2 regions of the Arthrobacter sp. GmRoot5-12 genome follow, and region 1 is predicted to be linked to the other one. Evidence: riboswitches for the same ligand, from Rfam matches in the RefSeq annotation. Region 1 holds a riboswitch; the other holds the start of a gene.
The links. A riboswitch is a leader RNA that binds a small molecule or an ion and turns the genes downstream of it on or off. The one in region 1 is predicted to bind cyclic di-AMP.

Region 1 (4,206 bases):
GGGGTCCTTGGGGGCATTGCCAGGCCTGCGGCCGTTCAGGCCTGCCTTGGGATGCTTAGTTGACGCGGATGAACACGGGGCCGGAACCCACGTTTGCGCTGAAGACCACAGTCTGGTTTCCGTTGTAGCCGCCGTGGACTGCCATGCCGTTTCCGGCGTAGACAGCAATGTGGGCCATGCCCGCGCCGCCGTCAGCGTAGTAGATCAGGTCGCCCGGCTGCGCTTCGGCTGCACTCACGGTGCGGCCCAGGGACAGGTAGCCGGCGGGCCAGTCATGGAAGTGGATGCCGACGGCGGCCAGCGAGTTGGTGACCAGCATGGTGCAGTCCTGCATAACGCCGAGCTGGGCGTAGGCGGCCGAGAGGATTGCAGCGCCCTTGCCGCTGGCGGAAGCCTGGGCAGCGGGAGCGGCCGGAGCAGCAGCGGTGGCAACCTTGGCGGTGACCTTGGGAGCCGCAACGGGCTCGGCGGCAGGAGCAGCTTCCTGCACCTCGACCTGGGGCTCAGGCTCGGCGACGGGAGCCGGCGTGGTGGTGACAGCGGGCTTCTCGTAGCTGATGGCGATGGTGGAAGCCGCGGAAATCGGGGCGTCGATTGCGGATTCAACTTCCAGTGCGGACGCCGGAGCGGAATCACGCTTGACGTTGGCGTCGGCAGCGTTGGCCGCGATGCCGCTGGTCAGGACCAGGCCGGAAGCGGCAGCGATAACCGCAGCCTGGCGGCCCATGCCGCCTGCGTTGTCGCTGACGGCCTTTGCAATAACAGCGATCGAGTTGGTTTTGGTGACCTCGGCGCGATGCCGTGCGGTGGCACGAGTCGTCATCAGTTCTCTCTTTCGTTTTTCCCTCAAACCGCTTGTAGGCAGGCGAAGGTTGTTGGACGCGCCGGCATCTTGGGGGTACGTCGGCGCGTCCCGAACGGGGATGTGGTTTCTAGCGAAAAAGCCTTGGGCAAAGAAATAGCCCTTGGAGCGTTAAGCCCAAGAACTAGTTGCCGTAGTGGTAGTACGAGGAGGTGCCAGTGGCTGCAGGCGAGTGGAGCAGCGTGCCCTGGGAGGGGTTGAGTGCGCTGATCATCATGCCGTTGCCGACGTAGATGCCGACGTGCGCGCCACCGTTCTGGACAACCAGGTCACCCGGCTGCGGGGTGGAGGTGGGAGTCATGATGCTCCACGCATTGGTGCGGGGGATGCTGATTCCGGCCTGGGCGTAAACCCACTGCACGAACCCGGAGCAGTCCCAGCCGGTGACCGGGCTGGTGCCGCCCCACACGTAGGAGTGGCCGATGCCGGTGTAGGCGATGGCAGCGATGCCCGAGGTTGCCGCAGCGGATACGGTCTCCGCCGTCTTGGCGGCCGGAGACGCCTCCTGGCCTGCAGTGGTGGCGCGGTTCGCCGAGGCCGTGGACTGGGTACGCACCGCTTCCACCTTCGGAGCAGCGGTGGTCTTGACGACCGGACGCTCGAAGGACACCGTGGCCGTGGGTGCGGCCGTGACAGCGAGGGCTGCCTGGGACGAGCCGGACTCGGTGGAGGCAGAGACACCGGCCGTGGTGTCAGCTGCCGTGGCGGGCAGGCCCATGCTCAGGATGAGGCCGGAAGCCGCTGCCACAACGGCAGCCTGGCGGCCTACGGTCCCGGCATTTGCACTGACGGCCTTGGACATGGCGTCCAGGGGGTTGGTGCGAACCGTTTGCGCACGGTGGCGCGCAGAATGATGGCGTGAAGACACGAAGGTAGCCTCTCCCAATGCCTGCGAGGTGAGCTGTCGGATTCGGATGGGAGTCACCCGGCCACGCTGCTTCCTGGGAAGCTTGTGACTTAACCCCAAGGCCTTCTGAACATGAAGGCCAAAATTGGTTCCCCCGCCCCTGCCAGACGATGAAATGCGAACGGACCTTGAGCGGTGGCAGAGTTAGGCAATCCACTCAAGAGCGTCAACTTCGGAAAAGTTGACGCGAGTTAGACGGTACAGCAGTTTTGCTTCAATGTCACATTCAGGTCACGGCGCGTCGCGGACATGTGAGAGCGGGCAACCATTTGGCTACAGCCAGCCCATGGGATCGACAACTTCGCCATTGACCTGCACCTCGAAGTGGAGGTGGCAGCCAGTGGATGCGCCCGTGGTACCGCTCAGTGCCACCACGTCCCCGCGGGAGACGGTCTGGCCCACCTTGACGTTGAAGGACGAGAGATGGTTGTAGGTGGTCTCCAGCCCGTTGCCGTGGTCAATGACCACGCGGTTTCCGCCACCGAACTGGTGCCAGCCGGCAAAGGTCACGGTACCTGTCGCGGCGGCCAGGACCGAGGTCCCGCACTGCGCCACGAAGTCCTGGCCCCGGTGGAAGTCTCCGGAGCCTCCGGTGATCGGACTGACCCGGTAGCCGAAGGGGGAAGCGGTGGTGAGGGAGGCGAGGGGTGCAGCCAGGGTGCCGGCCGAAGCGGCACGCGTGACGGAGCCGGCGGACTGGGCGCTCAGGAGTTGCTTCAGCTTCCCGTCCGGGTCGGCCTGGGTCACCACGGCCGACCGGCTGAAGTCGATCTGTGCTCCGACATCGGCCGAGATCTGGGGCTGGGGGCTGACGGCGGACGCGGCCATGGGGGCACTGCCGGCGGCATCCGTGGCCATGACGGGACTCGTGGCGGGCACCGTGACCGTCAGCACCAGGCCTGTGGCGGCAAGGGCAATGCCGGCTTTTTGGCCAATACCGCTGGCGGCGGCAAACTCCGTCATCTGCCGGAAGGGACCCCGGCGGCGGCGCGCGTCACGATGCAGGTCGCGGGGGCGCTCCGCTGCGACAACTTCGGCAACCCGGGGTGCCGAAGGGGGGCCGGCCGCGCGGCGGCGGCCCCGGGAGGTCTGCATGGTCAAGAAGGGTTCCTCTCTGGAAGAAGCCTGCGGAGTTAGCTGTCGGATTCGGGTCAGAGAGATCAAAGACCCGGTCCGCCTTAGGCAAGCTTCTGCACAGGGGGTATTCCCGGAAGAATCCTTCACTGGAGAGGCTTGCTGCTGACGGACTTCACCCCAAGGCAGTCCCCCGCTGCCGCTTGTGGTTCCCCCGCCTCTGCCAGTAACGACTCGTGCACCTGGCCCGCTGGCAGAGCTCGGCTCCGGATCAGGTAACGCTTATGTATCAACGCTTGGTTCCACTATAGGGGCTTAAGACCCTAGGTAACAATTCCGTTACCTTTGCGTGGTTGCCCCTCTGTGGGGTATGGGCGCCCCGATCAGGGCTGGCTGATGGCCACAAAGACGTGGGCGGCAACCTCGGGCGGCAGCTCCAATGCGCCTTCGATTCCAGGGACCCGCACGGAGATGTATTCGCCCACGCGTTCCAGCGCCACGGCGGCACCCGGCCGGATACCGCCCTCGTCCAGCTGCGCCAGCAGTTCCGGTTCCACCTGGATCGGCTCCGCCAGGCGGCTGATGGTCACTCCGGAGGCGGGCCCGTAATTCTTCATCGCTTCCACCAGGCTGATGGCGCCGTCGGCAAAGCCGGGCCCCGCCTGGCCGCCCAGCGCCGCAAGGCCAGGGATGGGGTTGCCGTACGGCGACTCGGTGGGGTGGTCCAGCATCTCGTAGATGCGGCGCTCAACGCGCTCGCTCATGACATGTTCCCAGCGGCAGGCTTCGTCGTGGACGTAGGCCCAGTCCAGGCCAATGACGTCTGCCAGCAGGCGTTCGGCCAGCCGGTGCTTCCGCATGACCTCCGTGGCGCGCTTGCGGCCCGTGTCCGTGAGTTCCAGGTGCCGGTCGCCGGATACGACCACCAGCCCGTCCCGCTCCATGCGGCCGATGGTCTGGGAAACGGTGGGACCGGAGTGGCGCAGACGCTCGGCGATACGGGCCCGAAGGGCAACGATGTTTTCTTCCTCAAGCTCCAGAATGGTCCTGAGGTACATCTCCGTAGTGTCGATCAGATCCGTCATCCAGCTCAGCTCCTCGAGCGCAGTACCTTGCGTTGTCCCACCGTATCGCCTCTTCGCGCAAAGTAGTCCGGGGGAAAGCTTAGCCTATTTTGACTTTGTCCGAATAGCCGCGCCCCGAGGGGCTGCGCGGGGACGGCACGTCTCACTGTCCGGACTATGACGGGCCTGGCTCCCGCCCCCGGCGGCGGTTCAGGCAGAATGGGAATGGCCCGCAGCGCAGCCACCGGCGCTGCCGGCCACCGACCGCCCGCCCTTCCGGACCAAACTTTTGTCCCCGC
Region 2 (4,206 bases), 2.9 Mb from region 1:
GTTCCATGCCCCGCAGGGCGACCCGTAGCGGTCACGGATGTAGCCCAGGCCCCATTCGATCTGCGTCCGGTAGCTGGTCAGCCAGTCGCTCCCGGCGCTGGCATACTTGCCGGGCGGCAGTGCCTGGGCAATTCCGTAGGCCCCGGACCACGCGTTGGTGGCGGTGGTCAGCCAGTTGGATTCCTTGGTCCACAACTGGGCCAGGCACAGGAACTGGTCCTGGCCCCAGCCGAAAGCGGCAAGGCGTCCGGACGCGTAGCTTTTCGCCCCTGCCGGATCGTTGACCGCTCCACCGGGAATGGAAGGCACGACGACGGCGGGCGGGCTGGGCAGGGCCGGCTCGGCTGGCGGCGCCTCCGGAACGGAAGGGACAGGGTTGGCCGGCGGAGGGTTGGCCGGGACAGGATTGGCAGGGGCTGGATTCACCGGGACAGGATTGCCGCCCACGGCGGCTGGGGCGGCTGGTGCGGGCGGCCTGGGCTGCTGGGCGGCCGCCGCGGCGGCCCTGGCGGCCGCTTCGGCCTGGCGGCGGGCCTGCTCCTCCGCTGCGGCGCGCTTGGCCGCCTGGGCCGCCTCGTAGGCAGCCAGCGCAGCCTGGCCTTGGCGGTACTCCCCCTCAAGCGCCGCCGTCGTCCCTTTCAGGGCGGCAAGCTGGGCCGTTAGCTCGCCGCCGTGCCGCTGCTCCTCGGCCACCTGCCGTGCCAGTGCGTCCCTGGCGGAACTGGCTGCCCCGGCTTTTGCCTTTGCCTCCCCGGACAGGCGCTCCCGTTCGCTCCTGGCAACCTTTTCCTGTTCCACCAGGGCAGCGGATACCTTTCCGGCCGCCGCCGCCTTGACCACCAACGCGGCCGTCTTGTCCCCCACGAGCTTGACGAGGTTGAGGCCCTGGACGCTGTTGGTCCCCAGGGCGTCCAGCGCCACGAAGAACCCGGCGTTGGTCCCGCCTGTCTTGTACGACTGCACGGCCAGGGCGCCGAGGTCCTTCCGGTACCGGGCCACTTCGTCGTTTGCGCGGGCGGCCCGTGCGGACAGGGTTTCCAGGCGTGATGTGGCGGACTGGAGCTCTGCATCCGCGGCAGCGTATTCGGCGGCCGACCGTACGGCTGCGTCCCCGGCTGCCTCCGACTGCGCCTGCAGGCCGGTCAAGAGCCCGTCGATGGTGGCAATTTCTGCAGCTTTTGCCGCTTCGGACGACTGCGCCTGCTGCACATCCGACCAGGAGGGATATCCGCCGGGCGGCGGCTCCTCCGCTGCGGCCGGCAGCACGGTGGCGGCGGCCAGGGCGATGGCCAGCACGCCACCGAGGAGCGGGATCCCTCGGCTGGTCACGAACAGGGGCATAGTCCCGAAGCTTACCGTCCGGCGCGGCCCCCGAGGGCGCGTCCGTGGCCACATTGTTACCGTTTGCAGCGATAAAGACCCTGCCTGCATCGGTCGAGGTCACCGCCCGAAATGCGAAGTACATCAAGACGTTTGCGCAATTGAGAGGGGAGCCTCGTATGTTATCCAAATGTGACAATCGGGGGCAGCGCGGGTTATGGTCGTTTGGTGTCCCTCTCAGACGGGACATTCCCGTCAGCATGCCGAGCCCTGCCGCTGATCATGGGATTCAACCGCTTTCCGTTTGGCAGGGACGGGGGAACCAAGTTTCTACGGCCACATGTGGCCTTGGGGTTAAGTCGTTAGCGCCTCCGCCCGCGGAGCCAGCTACCGGCCGGGTATCTCCAGCCCGAACCCGACAGCTCACCCCGCAGGCATGGGAGAGGCGATCAACTGTGTCAAAAATTTCCACCACTGCCCGTCACCGCGCGACTCCGGCCCGCTCCATTGTGCTCGAGGGCCTCGCCGTAACCGCCAAGTCCCAGGCCCGTTCGCTGGGCCGTCCGGCGCTTGCCGTTGCTGCAGCGTCCGGTATTGCCTTTGGCGTCGGAGCCCCGGCCCATGCAGGTGTCACCGGCCCGGACACCACTGAGAACACCAGCGTCCAGGCATACTCCGCACCTGCCCCGGCAGCAGCACCCGCCGCAGCAGCAGGAACCGTCCACACGGTGGTGTCCGGCGACACCATCGGGGCCATCGCGGCCGCCCATGGCGTCAGCCTCAACGACGTCCTTGCCGCCAACGGACTGGGACTGTCCTCCATCATCTACCCCGGTGACCAGATCCAGATCCCCGGCGCTGGCCACACCGCAGCCCCGGCGCCGGCAGCAGCTCCCGTCCAGACGGCAGCCGCAACCGCACCGGCAAACACCGGCATGAACATGTCCTACGCCTCAGCCGCCCCGGCGGCGTCCACCGGCACCGGGACCGGCGCTGCCATCCTGGCATCCGCTTACAGCCAGGTCGGCGTGAACCAGGACTGCACCGCAATGGTTGAGAAGGCCCTGCGCTCCGTCGGCAAGTCCGTCGGCGACCTGGCCCCCACGCAGTTCTTCCAGTACGGAACCGTTGTCGGCGCTCCCGCCCCCGGCGACCTGATCATCACCTCCGGCCACGTGGGCGTGTACGCCGGCAACGGCCAGGTTGTGAGCGGCGGCGTCAACGGCTACAGCACCGAGGTCCACTCCATCAGCTGGCTCGGCGGCTACTCCGCAGTCCGCGTAGCCTAGCCTTCGCAACGCTTTGGCAGCAGCAGGCTGGTACTAAACAGCAAAGCTGTTCTTAGACAGGAGGGCGGCAGCCGGGTATTCCCGGCTGCCGCCCTCCTGTCATTTCCGCACCGTACCGCTGAACAGTCACGTCCCGCAGAAGGTCATGTAGGTGCCGAAATCCTCAGGGGCACCTTCGGCGTAGCGTTCCAGGCCCGGCCGCTCGGCGAAGGGGCTGCCGACGGCCTCGAGCAACTGCTGCAGGGGAGCCAGGTTTCCGTCAGTGGCGGCGGACAGCGCCTCTTCCACGAGGTGGTTCCGCGGAATATAGGCAGGGTTCACGCTGTCCATCAGTTCCGCGTCGGGCCCCAGGGCCTGCCACCGCTCCGCCCAGGCGTCGAACGCTTCAAGGTCCAGGACCATGCCGCGCACGGGACGGAGGTCCCCCCGCGCGGCCTTGCCCAGGTTCCGGAAGAACAAGGTGTAGTCCACCGGCCCGTCCTTCAGGATGGCAATGGCACCGTCCACCAGGGCGGAGGCGGCGTCGCTGTCCGCATCCCCCGACAGGCCCAGCTTGGCCTTCATGCCGCCGGACCACGCCTGGCTGTACTGTCCGCGGAATCCGCCAAGTACCTCCACCGCGGGGGCAACCGCCTTTTCCTGGTCCCCGTCGATCAGCGGCAGCATTGCCTCCGCCAGCCGTGCAAGGTTCCATTCGGCCAGCACCGGCTGGTTGGCGTAGGCGTAGCGTCCGCTGACGTCGATGGAACTGTAGACAGCGGCGGGATTGAACACATCCATGAACGCGCACGGGCCGTAGTCGATGGTTTCCCCTGAGATGGTCATATTGTCCGTATTCATGACCCCGTGCACGAACCCCACCAGCATCCACCGGGCCACCAGGTCCGCCTGGGCGGAGACCACCGAGGCGAACAACTCCAGGTAGGGGTTTGGGGCGCCGGCAGCGTGCGGGTAGTGCCTGCCGATGGCGAAATCCGCCAGCCGCTTCAGCAGCTCGAAGTTTTCCGTGGCCCGCGCGTACTGGAAGCTGCCGACGCGCAGGTGGCTGCCGGCAACCCGCGCCAGGACCGCACCGGGCAGCATGCCGTCACGCCTGACCTGCCGGCCAGTTGCCACGACGGCGAGCGAGCGGGTGGTGGGAATGTGCAGGGCATGCATGGCTTCACTTACCACGTACTCACGGAGCATGGGCCCGACGACGGCACGTCCGTCCCCGGCGCGGGCAAACGGCGTGCGCCCCGAGCCTTTGAGATGGAGGTCCAGGAGGCGGCCGCCTTTGTCCGTGACCTCACCAAGCAGCAGGGCGCGTCCGTCGCCAAGCAGCGGAGAGTAGCCGCCGAACTGGTGGCCCGCGTAGGCCTGCGCCACCGGGGTGGCGCCCGCCGGAACGTGGTTGCCCACCAGGAGCCGCACCCCTTCGGGACTGCGAAGGTACCCTGGGTCCAGGCCCAGGTCGCGTGCGAGCCTGTCGTTCAGGACCAGGAGCTCGGGGCTGGGGGCTTCCTCGGCCTGCCAGGGAACGGCGAGTTCCGACAGTTCCCGGGCGAAACGGCCGTCAAAAGTGACCGTGGATTCAGCTGCTGCCGTCATGGCTTAA

Region 2: another riboswitch for cyclic di-AMP. It lies ahead of AC6JAM_RS18220 (C40 family peptidase); the one in region 1 lies ahead of AC6JAM_RS04640 (C40 family peptidase).

The regions. Positions count from the first base shown of each region.
Region 1 covers NZ_AP046056.1:1,036,605-1,040,810, forward strand. The annotation lists gene AC6JAM_RS04635 (NlpC/P60 family protein) at 56-823, opposite strand; gene AC6JAM_RS04640 (C40 family peptidase) at 987-1,664, opposite strand; cyclic di-AMP (ydaO/yuaA leader) riboswitch at 1,735-1,914, opposite strand; gene AC6JAM_RS04645 (M23 family metallopeptidase) at 2,043-2,864, opposite strand; cyclic di-AMP (ydaO/yuaA leader) riboswitch at 2,877-3,101, opposite strand; gene AC6JAM_RS04650 (iron-dependent transcriptional repressor DtxR) at 3,227-3,928, opposite strand.
Region 2 covers NZ_AP046056.1:3,917,025-3,921,230, reverse strand. The annotation lists gene AC6JAM_RS18225 (coiled-coil domain-containing protein) at 1-1,341, opposite strand, end outside; cyclic di-AMP (ydaO/yuaA leader) riboswitch at 1,602-1,772, shown strand; gene AC6JAM_RS18220 (C40 family peptidase) at 1,776-2,609, shown strand; gene AC6JAM_RS18215 (protein adenylyltransferase SelO) at 2,736-4,199, opposite strand; gene AC6JAM_RS18210 (ribonuclease Z) at 4,183-4,206, opposite strand, start outside.